DNA from 3 places in the Sporosarcina sp. P26b genome. Region 2 is predicted to be linked to each of the others. Evidence: riboswitches for the same ligand, from Rfam matches in the RefSeq annotation. Region 2 holds a riboswitch; each other region holds the start of a gene.
The links. Region 2 has a riboswitch for thiamine pyrophosphate ahead of thiM (hydroxyethylthiazole kinase). Riboswitches for the same ligand answer to the same signal wherever they lie in the genome.
Positions count from the first base shown of each region.

Region 1 (5,331 bases), on a different contig from region 2:
TGACGGGCGGCAGTCGTGACGACGATGGGCGAGATGACGCCGACTGTATCGCATGTCAAAGACTGTGGCGGCAACGCTTCGAGCAGACAATGTAAGCAGGGCGCTCCTTCTTTTACACCGATAGGAAATGTCAGCCCATAGCTACCGACGCAAGCGCCCATGAAGAAGGGGATGCCGAGTTGTAATGCGGCGTCGTTTGCGAGTAATCGAGTTTCGATATTATCTGTGCCGTCGAGAATGAAATGATGGCCTTCGAATAATTCGAGGACATTTTCAGGCGTGACATCCGCCACAATCCCACGAACTTTCACGTCGCTGTTGATCACGCGCAATCGGCTTTCCGCAGCGATTGCTTTCGGTAATTGATCGATGACATCTTGTTCTGAGTATAATTGCTGTCTATGAAGATTAGTCCATTCCAAAATATCGCGATCGACAATGGTCAGTTCGCCGACGCCTGCCCGCACTAGCATCTCCGCTCCTGAAGAGCCAAGAGCACCCGCTCCTAAGACAAAAACTTTTGCTTCGCGTATACGTTGTTGTCCAATTGGTCCGATGGGTGCAAACAGTTCTTGCCGAGAATATTTACTGCTCAAGTCGTCACAAGCCCTTCAGTCGGACTGCTAGCCACGCCATAATCACGAACTGGCATACGTCCAGCTTTATAACCGAGACGTCCCGCTTCAATCGCGAGCTTCATTGCCTCTGCCATCATGACGGGATTGGCGGCTTCCGATACGGCTGTGTTCAGCAATACACCGTCTGCGCCGAGTTCCATCGCGAAAGCGGCGTCTTTTGGAGAGCCGACCCCTGCGTCAATAATGACGGGTACATTGGACTGCTCAATGATGAATGACAAATTCAACGGATTCAGAATGCCTCTGCCTGAACCGATTGGCGCAGCGCCTGGCATGATAGCGTGAACGCCTAATTCGCATAGTTTTCTTGCAAGTACTACATCGTCTGACGTATAGGGTAGTACAATGAAACCTTCCTCTAACAGCATTTCAGACGCACGTAATGTTTCCACTGGATCAGGAAGTAATGAACGGCTACAGCCGATGATTTCCACCTTTACCATGTCGCAAAGTCCCGAAGCTTTGGCGAGACGTGCGATATGTACGGCTTCTTCCGCTGTGCTGGCGCCTGCGGTATTCGGAAGCAATGTATAGCGCGTTAAATCAAGTTGTTCGAGAAAATTGGGTTGCGATGCTTCAAAAATATCCATGCGTCGTACTGCGAACGTCAGGATCTCTGCTTCTGATACCGCCACTGCTTGCTTTTGAATATCAAATGAAGGATATTTCCCCGTGCCTAGTAATAAACGTGAAGAGAATTCTTTATCTGCAATTTTTAACATGTTCATCCGCCTCCTACAAAATGTATGATTTCAATTTGGTCTCGGTCCATGATCGGTGCGTCGTAGTGATCTTTCTGCAAAATTTCCTTGTTTTTCTCCACGATCAAAATACGATCGCCAAGTCCTAAGTGCTCAAGTAACTGCTGGATCGTCCCTACTTCAGGAATGACGGGAAACGATTTGCCGTTCAGATCAATCATTTTCTCCATGAGATACCTCTCCTTTTCTATAACTCTGCAAAGTTTTCAGTGAACGCATAGGGGATAATACAGCGACGCCTGCCACGTGGTTTTGCTGTAAATTAGGTAAGTGATGCGGCTGAATTCCACCGATAGCATACACAGGAATCGAACTATACTGTGCAATAGAAAACAATTCTTCCGTTCCACGCGCTGGCAGCCCAGGTTTCGAAGGCGTTTCAAAAACATGCCCGTACAATAGCCAGTCTGCTCCCTCATTCATAGCTACCTTTGCCTCTTCCAATGAATGAATCGAGCAACCGAAAGAGAGCTCGGGGAATTCTCGATATGCATCCTGTAACGACATACCATAGCCAGTCAGTTGCACTTTTTTAAGCTTCAGTCTTCTAGCCAAGTGAGGTCTGGCATGAAGAATGAGCTTGTCGAGTGGGAATTCAGCACTTGCAAGACGCGTAACTAAATCTACTAGCTGTTCATCTAACTTGGACTTTTCCCGCAAGATAATAGCATCAAGAAACGGTGCTGTGTGCAGCAAATGTAGTGTCAGTTCATCCACCGAAAGACGGTCGTCAGTCACGCCAAGTAACTTCATTCATTCCCCTCCAATAGAAAAAACCACTTCCCGAATCGGAAAGTGGTAGAAATGTCGACAGAAATACATAAGTAACGACTCGCCACTTCCCTCCGCAGGTGCTAACCTGTTCAGGTAATAAGGGTTTCAGAGCCACACTCTTTTCTCAGTCCTTGTAAAGGATTCCCCTAATGGTCAAAATATTTGGTTTTCAGAACTAGCCTATCACGTGTACGGTAGAATGAAAAGCGTTTCTTTTACAAAAGCAATAAAGCATCCAAATCTAGAATTTCTACTGCTTTCATACTGGGCTGGCGAATCCAGCCAGACTCTTCGAAAGCGCTTAATTTTCGACTGATTGTTTCAGGTGTCGTCCCTAGGTGAGAGGCTAGGTCTTTGCGACTCATTGGTAGTTCGACTATCAATTGTCTTTGTTCTTCTGATAAGTCAACTAGGTAAAGGGCAATACGCGTTTCTGCTGATTCCATACCGATTCGTGCCGCCCGTTGTTCCGTTCGGGCAAGGCGGGAGGAGAATTCCTCCAACATCTTCAATGAAATCGCGGGGTGCTCTTGTAGAAGTTGCTGCATTTGGTCCCGTTGAATAACACATAGTTCTACGGGTTCAAGTGTTTCTGCATAGGCGTCATGAGGTTTAGCATCAAATAACGATAGCTCGCCTGTGAAATCTCCGGGTTGTAGTATTCGTACGATTTGCTCTTTGCCGTTTTCTGATAGGCGATATATTTTGATCCGTCCTTTGTGCAATATATACAAGCCTTCGGAGCGGTCGCCTTCATTGTAAATAATTTGTCCACGCGGGTAGGGGGTGCTTCGCGCAAGTTCTACAATGTGCTTCATCTGATCTTTTTCCAAGTGATTGAACAGTGGAACAAGTGATACACACATTCGATGATCGGTCGTGTCATTGTGGGGCTGCTGACTCATTCACTTTCACCTCGCTTACATTTCGTTTGGACGCTTTGTCACTAGTATAGCGTATTAATCGAATGGCGTTCAATATGACAAGAAGCACACTTGCTTCGTGGATAAGCATGCCGGATGCTAGGAAGACTTTGCCTAGCAGTACACCGATTAGCAATAAAACTACTGTGCCAACTGCGAAAAATGTGTTTTGCTTCATATTGTTCACAGTCGCTTTCGATAATGCATAGGCGTGGGCGAATTGATCTAGTCGATCCGCCATCAAGACGATATCCGCTGTTTCCATGGAAATGTCTGTTCCGCCTTTACCCATTGCCAGCCCGATATCTGCAGTGGCGATTGCCGGCGCATCATTGATTCCGTCACCTGCCATCGCTACTCGATGTCCTTGCGCTTTCAACTTTTGGACAGCGGCTACTTTGTCTTCAGGTAACAGCTCTGCATAGACGCTGTCGAGACCAAGTTGTTCGCCAACGAGTCGGGCAGTGTGTACATTGTCGCCCGTTAGCATAATCATTTGTTTAATACCATTTCTTCGTAGTTTAGCTAGGGCAGCCGCGGCTTCTGGACGGATTTGATCCGCTATGGAAATAATACCTGCGATTTCTCCACCAATACTGATGAACACGGCTGTGTTACCTGCCTTTTCTCGCTTGGATGCATACTCTTCTATAGTTGGAGAGATAGCTATACCTTGTGAGATCATCAGCTTCCGGTTACCAGCTGCCAGTTGCTGGCCATCTACTTCAGCAAGAAGTCCGTTACCTTTAATAACTTGTGCGTCTTGTGCTTGATGTGTTAAATGAATCATGCGTTTTTTTGCTTCACGAACGATCGTTTGACCGAGATGGTGTTCAGACATCAGTTCAGCTTCTGCAGTTAAACGGAGTAACTCTTCTTTGTCGATGCCAAAGCTATGGATGTCAGTAACTTCTGGACGTCCTTTAGTTAAAGTACCTGTTTTATCAAAGACGACAGTGTCGATTTTCGCCAATTGCTCCATCACGTCGCCACCTTTAATGAGCACACCATGACGGGCTCCGTTACCAATTCCAGCTACGATCGAGACGGGAGCTGAAATGACGAGGGCACCAGGACAAGCGATGACAAGGAATGTTAATGTCATTTCGATATTGCGTGTGAATATATAGACGATAATCGATAGGATGACGATGGAAGGTGTATAAATATTGGCGAATCGCTCTAAGAATTTTTGAGTTTTCGACTTCGCTTCTTGTGCTTCTTCGACTAGCTCGATAATACGAGCGAATGCTGTATCGTCACCTACACGTTCTGCAATTATTTCAATATAGCCATTGTCTACTAACGTACCGCTAAATACTTGATCATCTAGTGATTTCGATGCGGGTACCGATTCTCCTGTGATGGCTGCTTCATTTATAGAAGCATTTCCTGAAACAATCGGACCGTCTACCGGAACTTGTTCACCTGAGCGAACGATTACCCGATCACCGATTTCTACGTCATCAACAGCAATCGTCAGTAGTTTTCCATCCCGAAGGACACTCGCTTCTAGCGGGGCCAGATCGACAAGTGCTTTGAGGGAAGACCGCGTTTTCTCCATTGTGCGAATTTCAAGTAACGCTCCGAATAAAAATAAGAAAGTAACTGCTGCGGATTCTACATATTCGCCGATAAATAGGGCACCGATGACTGCGATCGTGACGAGGAGTTCAATACTGAAAGCTTTCATTCGAATAGCTTTCCACGCTTTTATGGCAATCGGAGTACCCGCAATGATAGTGGCAGCGATTAATGTAATCTGACGCGCGTCATGAAAGCCCGCGAAGTGCAAGATGATCGCTACACCAAGCAACATCGCGGATAAGGAAGTGATGCGCACAGTTTGTTTTGCATTCATTTGAATACCTCCTTTTTATGAGACTTTTTGATTGAGAACTGGATAGCCAAGTTTGACAATCAATTCCTGCAATTCATTGGCTTCTACGACAGATTCATCAAACTCGACCCGAACTTTACTGGAGTGGAATAATACTTTTACTTGCTGTACGCCTTTCGCTCTGGATAGGGCACCTTCAATTTTCTTAACACATGATGGGCAGCTAAATGGCTCCATTAAAAATACGACTTTTTTCATTTTCCTCATCCTTTTCGTTTGTATTTATTATCTTAAGTATAAGAAATTTTTGTGTACACTGCCTTGACCTCTGTCAAGATTCGTCAAACAAGACTTTTTCTTCTGACCAAAGTGCTTTATACTGGATAAGTAGTACA
Region 1 covers NZ_PDYW01000005.1:92,226-97,556, forward strand. Annotated here, with positions in the region: gene CSV69_RS07280 (ThiF family adenylyltransferase) at 1-596, opposite strand, end outside; gene CSV69_RS07285 (thiazole synthase) at 593-1,366, opposite strand; gene thiS (sulfur carrier protein ThiS) at 1,363-1,569, opposite strand; gene CSV69_RS07295 (thiamine phosphate synthase) at 1,553-2,152, opposite strand; TPP riboswitch at 2,223-2,331, opposite strand; gene CSV69_RS07300 (Crp/Fnr family transcriptional regulator) at 2,389-3,078, opposite strand; gene CSV69_RS07305 (heavy metal translocating P-type ATPase) at 3,056-4,957, opposite strand; gene CSV69_RS07310 (heavy-metal-associated domain-containing protein) at 4,973-5,194, opposite strand.
Region 1: it holds a riboswitch for thiamine pyrophosphate, as region 2 does, so the genes downstream of both, CSV69_RS07295 (thiamine phosphate synthase) here and thiM (hydroxyethylthiazole kinase) in region 2, are expected to answer to the same signal.

Region 2 (5,331 bases):
GAAAAACGATGGAACCTTTCTTGACGGGGTGCTATACGGTAGGGGATCAGACATTGTTCAAATTGTTGAAAGTGCTCGCAGACAGTGAAGACATTTGGTTAGAACCTTCCGCACTTGCTGGTATGACAGGTCCTGTACACGTAATAAAATCTAAACTTCCGTTAGCCAATTCTATAAACGCTACACATCTAGTGTGGGGAACCGGTGGAAACATGGTACCGAAGGAAGAAATGCAGCGCTATTATAATCAAGTGAATAAATAATACACGGTATTTCCCGGGAAATCGACAAAAGATCCGCAGAGATTCTTCTCTGCGGATCTTTTGTCGCAATTCACTTTAAATCTTTAAATAAATTTAACTTTAAAAGTCTAGGAGCTAGTAGCAGACCAATAATAGTGCCGCTAACTGTTGATACGAGGAACGGTGGCAAGAAGAAAAATGCGGTCACTGTAGTGCCCATCAGAATCTTTGCGTACGGAACAGCAAATAAAGGCGCAATCAAACCAGTACCGACAATTTCTCCAACGCCCGCACTCCAATTCTTATTAAATCGCTTATACAAAACACCTGCCAAAAAAGCACCAATCATACCGCCTGGAAATGCGAGCAATGAACCAGTTCCTGTCAATATGCGGACCAATCCTGTCACGAAAGCAACGGTAACAGCTGCGGCTGGCCCCATTACGATAGCGACAATCACATTCACCGCATGTTGAATAGGATAGGCCCTAGCAATGCCAGCCGGAAATGAAACGAATGCAGAGCCTGCGACTGCAATCGCGACGAACATCGTCATAAAAATCATTTTACGTGTATTCATAGCAACCTCGTTTACGTTAGAGTAGAATGGATCATTTTTGAAATAGATTTTGCAGCTTTTTGTGGGTCGGCAGCGGAGGCTATGGCAGATACTACCGCCACGCCATCTGCACCTGCTCGTATAATAGACTCCGTAGTATCTAGCGTAATCCCACCAATTGCTACCATTGGCATATCAGGAAATGCTGTATGAATTTTTTCCACTAAGTTTGTTCCGACAACGTCTGAAGCATCCAGTTTGGTTGCAGTCGGATAAATGGGGCCAAGGCCTATGTAATCGGCACCAATTGATTGTGCGAGTTGAACCTCAGTTGCGTTATGAGTCGAGACGCCAAGCCATTTATCAGGACCAATCCGTTTTCGAACACTATCTGCCTGTTCGTCGTCTTGCCCAACGTGTACACCATCCGCATTAAGTGCTAATGCCAAATCTACATCGTCATTAACTATAAACGGAACACGATATAATCTGCATAATGCCTGACATTTTCTTGCGAATCCAAGTAAAGCATCACCCGTTAATGCACCATCACCTTTTTCGCGCAACTGAAAACACGTAACACCGCCACGAAGTGCTGCTTCCAATACAGCTAAGGGCTCATGATTTTTTACGTTTGGCGTACCCATGACAAAGTATAAGCCCAATGCTTTCTTCACTTCTACATGTCGCATCAGAGCATCTCCCTTTTTAACTGTCCATATGCCCAATGATTCGTAGGACCATGACCTGAGCCGAGTTGTAAGCCATTTTCAATTGCTGCTTGAATGAATTGCTTTGCCTCGGCTACTGAATCGGGTAGAGAATAACCTCTTGCAAGAAACGCAGTCAAAGCAGCTGCAAACGTGCAACCCGTTCCATGTGTGTCTTTCGTTTGGATCCAAGGGGTAGTGACTGTGAATGATTGTCCGTCCGCATCAGCATAATAGTCTTTCGCATCGAGCACGTCACTGCGATGCCCGCCTTTTATGACCACAGCATTTGCACCGAGCTGGATAAGTTTTTCTGCTGCTAGTTGAATCTCTTCATCAGTACAGATCTTCATGTCTGTCAGTACTTCTGCTTCCGGAATGTTTGGCGTTATCACAGTTGCAAGTGGTATTAACTGTTCCTTCAGTGCCTCAATTGCTTGTTGTTGTAATAAAGAATGTCCACCTTTAGCAATCATCACAGGATCGATCACTAATGGAATAGGTGGATATTCTTTTAATAAAGAGGCGACTGCCGTAATGATTTCGGCTGAAAATAGCATACCAGTCTTACAGGCTTTCACGTCAAAGTCGTCGAGTACGGCTTTCATTTGTGCGGTTACACCGTCAGCTTGTACCGGATACACATTTTGTACACCTAATGTATTTTGTGCGGTTACTGCCGTAATAGCGGAAGTGCCAAATACACCGAGCTCTTGAAAAGTCTTCAAATCAGCCTGGATTCCCGCACCACCACCACTGTCTGATCCTGCAATAGTCATAGCTACTTGAATTGTCATTAAAAAACCTCCTATCTTTTACACAAAGTATGTTTTTGTTTCGCGATCTAAAGAATGTAAGATATTTAAGAAGTTCATCGCAAAGTCTCCAGGACCTATGGAAATCTGCGCCGTTTGTTCTCCAGCACGCTTATAAAATGAAAGTGCATCTGCTGCTGCTTCCATAGGGCTCTCTATTCCCACCGCTAGAAAAGCACCCACAACTGAACTAAGTAAACAACCTGTTCCAGTAATCGTCGTCATCATTGGATGTCCACCTGTAATAGATACTGTCGTGTGTCCATCAGTGACGATATCCACTTCGCCCGAAACTGCTACTAGACAGTTATGCTTGCGTGCTGTCTGTTTTGCAACGTCTTCAATGTCTGCTTGTCCTTCTCCAGCATCTACTCCTTTGGCGTTCCATGGAATATCTGCAATTGCCGCCAACTCCCCAGCATTACAACGAACTAATGTGACGTCTACTTCGTCTAAAACTTTGAGAACACTTGCTTTACGAAAAGGCGTTGCACCTGCCCCAACTGGATCCAATACAACAGGTTTTCCGGCTGCACGTGCACTTTTCCCTGATAGAATCATTGCGTCGACCGTTTGTTGTTTTAACGTTCCAATATTTAGAATGCTACAAGCGGCGATTCTTGCGATATCTTCCGCCTCTTCCACCGCATCGGCCATTACAGGAGATGCGCCTATTGCGAGTAACCCGTTAGCTTGGAAGTTGGCTACCACAAAATTCGTGATGCAGTGGACAAGTGGTTGCTCTTGTCGCAGTTGTTGAATAAGCTGCATGTTTCTTTTCCCCCTTATAAAGGTATATATACAAAAAGCCCATACTAGGATGGGCGGTTGGGTATAAAAACTACCCACTTCCCTCCGCTAGGTTGTCCTAGATCAGGTTCAAAGGGTTTGCATAATTGCATCTCAGCCAAATGTTGGCACCCCTAGTGGTGACTATGTATCAGACAAGCTAATTATATCATATAGATGGGTTAGGATAAAATGATCCTGCAATAAACAGATTGACAAGTATGAAAATGAGTGTTTGCGCTTAGGTGGTCAAGTATAACCGTATGCTAAACGTTACATAATTATCTGAAGAAGTCTTATCTTTTTCAGATGAAATGGATATAAAGGAGTAGATCGCAAATGGAGAAATTATTCGAAATTCAACAAATGGACCATTCATTGGATAATATATCGTTTACGTGGAGTGACATAGGTGGTTATTACCGTGTCTATAAAAATGACCGACAAGTATATGAAGGAACAGCTCCGAAGTTTTCGGATGGGGAGTTGGATCCGTCACATCCTTTCCAATACACGGTGGAACGAGTAGCGGAAGGACGGGTTCAAGATGTAATTGTTATCCAGACATCTGCCCTGACTGAAGTTCAGGAAGATGAACATCCTTTGCAACGATTAGTCATCACAACGATTGCCGCTTCATCACAAATTGCTCTGTCATGGGAGTGGATCAAAGATGTGGAGAAGTTCGATATTTACCGCAACGGTCAATATCTCGAAACAATTACGGATAATCGTTTTATTGATCGTGACATAAGTTCTTCGGAGGCGGTAGTATACAGTGTCTCGGCAACGTGTCCGTTGATTGACAGCAATCAGAAAATGAATGTCAGTAAATCGATCGCATCCAAAGTGTATGAAGTGATTATGCCTCCGAATCCGAATAATAAACCAACAGAAGAAATCTATACTTTTTCTGTACGTGTAAAGCAACGGGATCAATTGCTTACACCGATTGCTGACAGAAAAAAAGTAAATGAAGTGAAGCAATGGAAGTTCCGCTATGCAACGTTTTTAAAAGAAGATATCATAAAAAACCCGAATCTCTTTTCACCAATTCCATATTTCACAGGTGATGATCGAGATTTCAACCCAGAAGGAAAAAGCTTCCGTACCCGTGTGGACATAGAAGGAGAGTTTATCGGAGGCGATAGCACACTGCAATTTACGAAAGCCACTGGACCTTCAATTGGCATGAATTATATGAAACGATATAAGCGCCATGACCATGCATCTGTAGACGGTATAGAAATTGAGCGATTAGAAGGGAAATCGACTGAAGTTCTTTTTGCAATCAACCATGACGTAGGTAATCCACTAACCGCTTCACCGCCTATTCATTATGAAGTGAAAGCGCATTTAGACCAGCAAGGAAACCTAGACCTAGTTGGCTATCATAACGATGCGCCACATCATGAAGTATATTTAGCGCTTGATTACGAGGACTGGCGCTCGTTGCACCGTACTGAAAGTGAAGGCTTAGCGTATTTGACAGGTGTGCTAGGAGATAATTATTGGCGTTACATGACATGTAATTAACAATAAACCGCCGCAGTCCATAGTGGATTGTGGCGGTTTAATTAATTAGTTCTATTTGATCGTTTCTTGAAAACTCTTTCGGTCTGAATTAAGCTTGGTGACCCGTACGTTCAACTTACTGATCGATTCCTCTGTTAGTTCAATTCCTCCGTCTTGCTCATATTTCTTCCACGTCTTCAAGTCTTTTCTGTATAAATGTTCGGAAAATCGATAGATATCAATGTTTTTTTCCATAGCCTCTTTGTATGTCTCTAAAATTTGTTTAGATATCTCTTCCTCCAATCTTTTTTTGATTTCTTTTATCGAAATAGAACCTTCCTTTGTACTTAATGATGCTTCGATATCTACTTCCACATTAAATTTCACGCCGTTTTTATTGATAGGTGTAATGGTCGGTTTTACTTTATCGACTATTATGGATACATGATCATCTCTTTCTGTTTTGAAAGAAATTCGACCACGTTTAGTTTTCTTCGTCATCCACTGCAATCCTCTTGCGCTAGAACCCGTAATAAATCCTTTGAAATGGTGGCGTGAAATGGACGCTATGCCTGATAAAACAGGTGCTGCAACGGACTCTTTTGAAGACTCCCAATTATCCTTTACGTTGATAAGAGGGATTGCCGCTTCGTGTCCCGGCTCGTCCAAACCGATAATCAGCTCGCGTATATTCGTAGGAT
Region 2 covers NZ_PDYW01000004.1:172,566-177,896, reverse strand. Annotated here, with positions in the region: gene CSV69_RS06510 (D-serine ammonia-lyase) at 1-263, shown strand, start outside; gene thiW (energy coupling factor transporter S component ThiW) at 334-822, opposite strand; gene thiE (thiamine phosphate synthase) at 834-1,493, opposite strand; gene thiD (bifunctional hydroxymethylpyrimidine kinase/phosphomethylpyrimidine kinase) at 1,493-2,308, opposite strand; gene thiM (hydroxyethylthiazole kinase) at 2,327-3,097, opposite strand; TPP riboswitch at 3,160-3,261, opposite strand; gene CSV69_RS06485 (DUF3238 domain-containing protein) at 3,455-4,651, shown strand; gene CSV69_RS06480 (Ger(x)C family spore germination protein) at 4,703-5,331, opposite strand, start outside.

Region 3 (5,331 bases), on a different contig from region 2:
GCATTGCGTGCAACGGATTATGCGTTGATGTTAATGCAACAATTTTCTGAAGCGAAACTTGAGTTGATCCATGTTATTGATTATAACAAAGAAGATGAACGGTTATTAAAACAGAGTCCTAACAGTCTTGCTATGTATCAAAAGAAGAAGATACAATCTGCATTGAAGTTAGTAAAGGATAAAGGAATAGATGCCGAAGTTACGATGTTAAAAGGAAATCCGCAACAGCAAATCATTAAATATGTAAATACAAATGAAATTGATCATCTCATACTCAGTAGTCGTGGTTTGAATACACTGCAGAAATTAGTTATGGGCAGTACTAGTCAAAAGGTAATTAAGCATGTGAATAGCTCAGTCACGATAATTAAATAAATTATATAAAAAACTGCTACAGCAAATCTTTACGCTGTAGCAGTTTTTTAGTACTCTTCGCGTTCTCAGATCTGCGCTTTTCTGTAGGAAGGTGATGATTTTTCTTACCATTGATCGAGTAATCATGTTCCTTTTACTATAATAACTCATCATCAATAGATGTCATCTAGGCGTTAACAACCCACTGCTCGATAAAAATAGAGTGACAGCAAAGCCAAGAATCATTACAGCTACAAACACCACATCCATATGCGTATACCGAGTAGGATAAAAATATGTCCTGGCGGCTCCCATTTGATACTGCTTTGCTTCCATTGCCACAGCAATCCGTTGTGCACGGCGAATGCTTTGTGCAAATAAGGGGACTGTGTAACTTTGCAATCGCTCATATAGCCCTTTACTTCCCCTTGAAAATTGGACGTTGCGCACCTTTAACGCGTTTCGGCGTATTTGAAGTTCTTCAGTAACAGCCGGTATTAAACGAAATGCCGCAATAAAACTGTACGCGTATTTGGATGGCATGCGAAACTGTTGCATCATTGCATAGAAGAATAATATAGGTTGGATCGTCAAGATAAACGTAAAGCCGACGAGACCGAATGATAGGGATTTACTTCCGAGCAAAAGCGCATGTTGGATACTCTCCTCAGATATCTTGAAAATCCCAAACTGCCAAAGAACGGACTCCCCCTTGCCGAACAGCAACATCGTCAATCCAGTAGATAGAAATGATATGACTAAAGGAATTGACAGCACTGCTAATTTCTTTAGTGAATAGCCACTGAATACATAAAACAACAGCCCGTACAATATTGTTTGCCAAAGGGCGAACTGTAAGTTTTGATTTATAAGTGTGATGATCATGAATGTGAAAAACACTACGAATTTTAGCGCAGGGTTAACGCGAAACAACCAAGTTTGCCGTTCAGGTGTGAACCAATTCAGCATGTGGCGCACCTCCAGAAAACGTAGTTGTTTGTAATACGCCATCAACTACTGTCCAGACTGCAGTAGAGAAATTTTCTACGATTTCCTCATCATGCGTCACCATTAGAATCGTCATTCCTTCGGTGCGCAATTGCTCTATTTTCTCAAGAATGGCAAAAGTATTTCGCGCATCTTGCCCGAAAGTAGGTTCATCAAGTAGCAATATATTTGTATCTGGAGTAAGAGCAGTCGCTACACTTAAACGCCGCTTTTGACCCGTAGATAGTTGATAGGGATGGCGTGAAACAGAATCAGGCAAGTTGAATAATTGTATCATTTCTTTAGCATAACGATCTGCCTCTGTTTTTGGCATACTGTGCAACGAAACGGTCAACTCTTCCATAATAGAATTGGTCACGAATTGCAGTTCGGGATTTTGGAAAACGAGCGACAGACCTTTAGGAAGTTGTCGCTTCTTCTTTTTCCACACAATCGGTACACCGTTAACTTCATAGACACCGTCAGTGCGAAGTAGTTGCATGAGAGATAGAAGCAATGTGCTTTTACCAGAGCCATTTTCTCCAACAATCGAAATCCAGTCACCAGCCTGTACGGTCGCTTGTTTGACAGAAATCTTCTCCGCTTGACCGCGATAGCCGTGAAAGTCTCGAATCTTAATTTTCTCTTGAGATGCAACTGCTTGACGGTTTTTCATCATCGATTGAAATGCTTCGGACGTTTTATATTCTTCCCAAACCCCCGGATACCAAATGCCATAGCGCTTCAGTTCTTCTTGGTTGTTTGTAAAGATAGTGTCTGGAGGTCCATCCGCTATAATGACTCCTTGATCATTAAATAGCACCACGCGATCGACCCAATCGGCAATCAAATCAATTTTATGCTCGACAATGAGTACGGTTTTATTTGTAGCTGCTGCTTTGATAGCAGACCAAATTTGCTGCGTGCCTTCTGGATCAAGTAAAGCAGAAGGTTCGTCCAGAAATAATACGTCGGGTTCAAGTAATAACACTGTAGCCAAAGCTAGTCGTTGTTTCATGCCTTGAGACATTTCATTGATGGGTGTATGAACGTTTTCTAAATTCAAGTCCACGCGTTTCAACACTTCCTCTATAAGAGGGGCCATCTCTTCACGCGGTACTTGAAGGTTTTCCAAAACAAATGCAAGTTCTTCATCGACATAGGTCATGCAAAACTGCGTTTCGGGATCTTGAAAAACGAATCCCCATGAGTCAGGCAGTTGGACGTCTTTTGTTTTCATTGGCAATTCGATGGAATGCGGGATAATTCCACTCAGCACTTGCAGTAAAGTAGATTTACCACAGCCGCTTGGTCCAAGCATGAGCACTTTTTCACCAGGCTGAACGGAAAAAGAAAGATCTTTAAAAACCAGTGAATTCTCTCCGGGAAACTTCAGTCGTAAATCGGTAACACTGATGTTAGGCATAGTTGAATCATTCCTCCGCGTTTACTGATCGAGCAAAGTATATTCTTTCTTATCAACAGGGCGGATTAAAGATGTCACGCCGGTTGCTTCAATCGCTTTAACAATTAGTACAGCAAAAATACCTGTGAAGATGAATGCACTAATTGCACGTAACCCGTATTTCACTATAAGTGCCCAAGTTTCAAGTGCTGCATATCCATAAACCAAATCGAGTCCGAAACTCGCGAGGCAAGAAGCAATACCAGCCATTCCGGCGACTACTATCGTGTAGCGCTTATATCGGAATGCGGCGAATAGTAATTCTGCAGCAAGACCTTGCATGAACCCGTACATCAATACTTCAATCCCATGTCCTGCGAATGCAGACAAGGAAGCGCCTGCAATGCTTGCGATCAATGCGGTACCGGGCTTACGTAATAGTAAAAAGGCGAACGGTCCCACCATGAACCACATGCCGTAAATCAATTGACGTGCAACGGGGAGAATCGGTTTGACGACGGTATATAAATCGTCCCAAAACTTCATCAATACCCCAAATACTACCCCGATCATGATCGTGATCAAAATATCGGTAAACTTTAATTTCTTCAAACTTTTCCACTCCTTCTTATTTGTCTATACAAAAAAGCCGTCTGAAGAGCAGACGGCCGAGGAAGGAAAGAGATTCCTGTAAATTTCCATCGATTACGCTCTCTACGCTGGCATTACCCAGATCAGATTAACGGTCAGCAGTGGATTCCTCTGCTATCTCAGCCTGATTCACTCAAGCACCCGTACGGACATTTATGTAAGCAATCCTAGTATACAGCACATCAATTTGTCTGGCAACCACTTCAAAAGTTGGATGAAGTGCGAATCCCGAAGTAGGTTAATTTCGTTACAGTGTGTTGAAATCCTGTTATACTAATAGGATACAAATTGATCCTAATTGCATGCCATATACGAATTTAAATAGATTTAAAGGAGTTTTTACATGACGAAACATATAGCGTTCATTGACGTAGAAACTACAGGTATGAGAGCAGAGGCAAGCGATGTAATTGAACTGGGTGTTATGCTTGGCGAATACGATAATAACCGGATTGTTCGGGTAGCAGATGAATATTGTGAGTTTCAAGAGCCGTTCTACTCTATAACGCCAATGATTACAAACCTAACGGGCATCACTGATCAGATGGTAAGAGGGAAGTCACTCGACATGGACAGAATTCTATCGATACTCGATCGAGCAGACGGCATTGTGGCGCATAATGCTTCATTTGACAGGGGCTTTGTCAGTAGACTATTACCGGAAACTCTCGACATGGACTGGTATTGTTCTGTTAGACAAATTAAATGGAAAAACTATGGCTTTGAGAATGGTAAGCTTCAACAATTACTGAGAGCACATCGGATTCAAGTACAGAACGCACACAGGGCACTAGATGATGCGAAAAACTTAGCATTGCTACTGAACTCGTCGAATCCGAGCCTTGAGGATGATACCTTTATATCCTACCTAATGAATAAAGCACCGATGAAAAAACCATCTAGATCTAGATTTTAATTACAAAGTGAGGGATACCAGGATAGTAATATACCCGGGTATCCTTTTTGTATGGAGAAAGTTTCATTTTCACGACCATATGTATGAAATGTGCATAGTTTTTCCACATGTATCAGCTATACTACCCTTGATGACAATAGATAAAGGAGATATTTAAATGAGTAGAAAAACGCAAGTTGTTATATTCTCATTGTGTGCATTATTGATCAGTGGATGCAGTAGTGATGCGCAATCGAATGAACAGAGTAATGAACATATGATGAACCAGACGAGCAATGAACAGCATTCTATGATGGATGGTTCGACAATGGGTAACGGACATATGAGCCATAATAATGTAGTGAGATTAAAAGATTCGACTGGTGAGAATGAAATAAACATCCCACCCTTATTAACTAGTGAAACGACAGTAGGCACCGAATATACTGTTAAGGCGCAAAAGGGAAGCGTGAACATATTTGATAATGTGACTACAGAAACTTTTGGATATAACGGAGATTTAGTAGGACCCGTTCTACAATTTAGAAAGGGTGAAACTGTAAAAATAAATACGATAAATGAATTAGATGAAGAAACAACATTTCATTGGCATGGTTTAGAAGTGTCTGGCGAAGCAGATGGCGGACCACATAAAACACTCAGTCCAGGTGAAGAAGAGACAATAGAATTTGAAGTCACACAAGAGGCGGCTACTTTATGGTTTCATCCCCACCCAGAGGGCAAGACATCTGAACAAGTATATAAAGGCTTAGCAGGACTGATTTATATTGAAGATCCTAATTCGGCCAAATTAGAAATTCCGAAAAAATATGGAGAGAATGACATACCTTTAGTTTTCCAAGACCGGATTTTCGATGATCAGCATCAATTAAATTATAAAGCAGTGATGAATGAAGATGGGACGATAGGTGATACATTATTAGTTAACGGCACAGTAAATCCCGTATTAAAAGTAGGGAAAGAACAAGTGCGTCTTCGCTTGCTGAACGGATCGAATGCGAGGAACTTCACATTCAAG
Region 3 covers NZ_PDYW01000013.1:19,405-24,735, reverse strand. Annotated here, with positions in the region: gene CSV69_RS11505 (universal stress protein) at 1-375, shown strand, start outside; gene CSV69_RS11500 (energy-coupling factor transporter transmembrane component T family protein) at 538-1,323, opposite strand; gene CSV69_RS11495 (ABC transporter ATP-binding protein) at 1,301-2,767, opposite strand; gene CSV69_RS11490 (ECF transporter S component) at 2,789-3,358, opposite strand; TPP riboswitch at 3,441-3,552, opposite strand; gene CSV69_RS11485 (exonuclease domain-containing protein) at 3,741-4,313, shown strand; gene CSV69_RS11480 (multicopper oxidase family protein) at 4,471-5,331, shown strand, end outside.
Region 3: it holds a riboswitch for thiamine pyrophosphate, as region 2 does, so the genes downstream of both, CSV69_RS11490 (ECF transporter S component) here and thiM (hydroxyethylthiazole kinase) in region 2, are expected to answer to the same signal.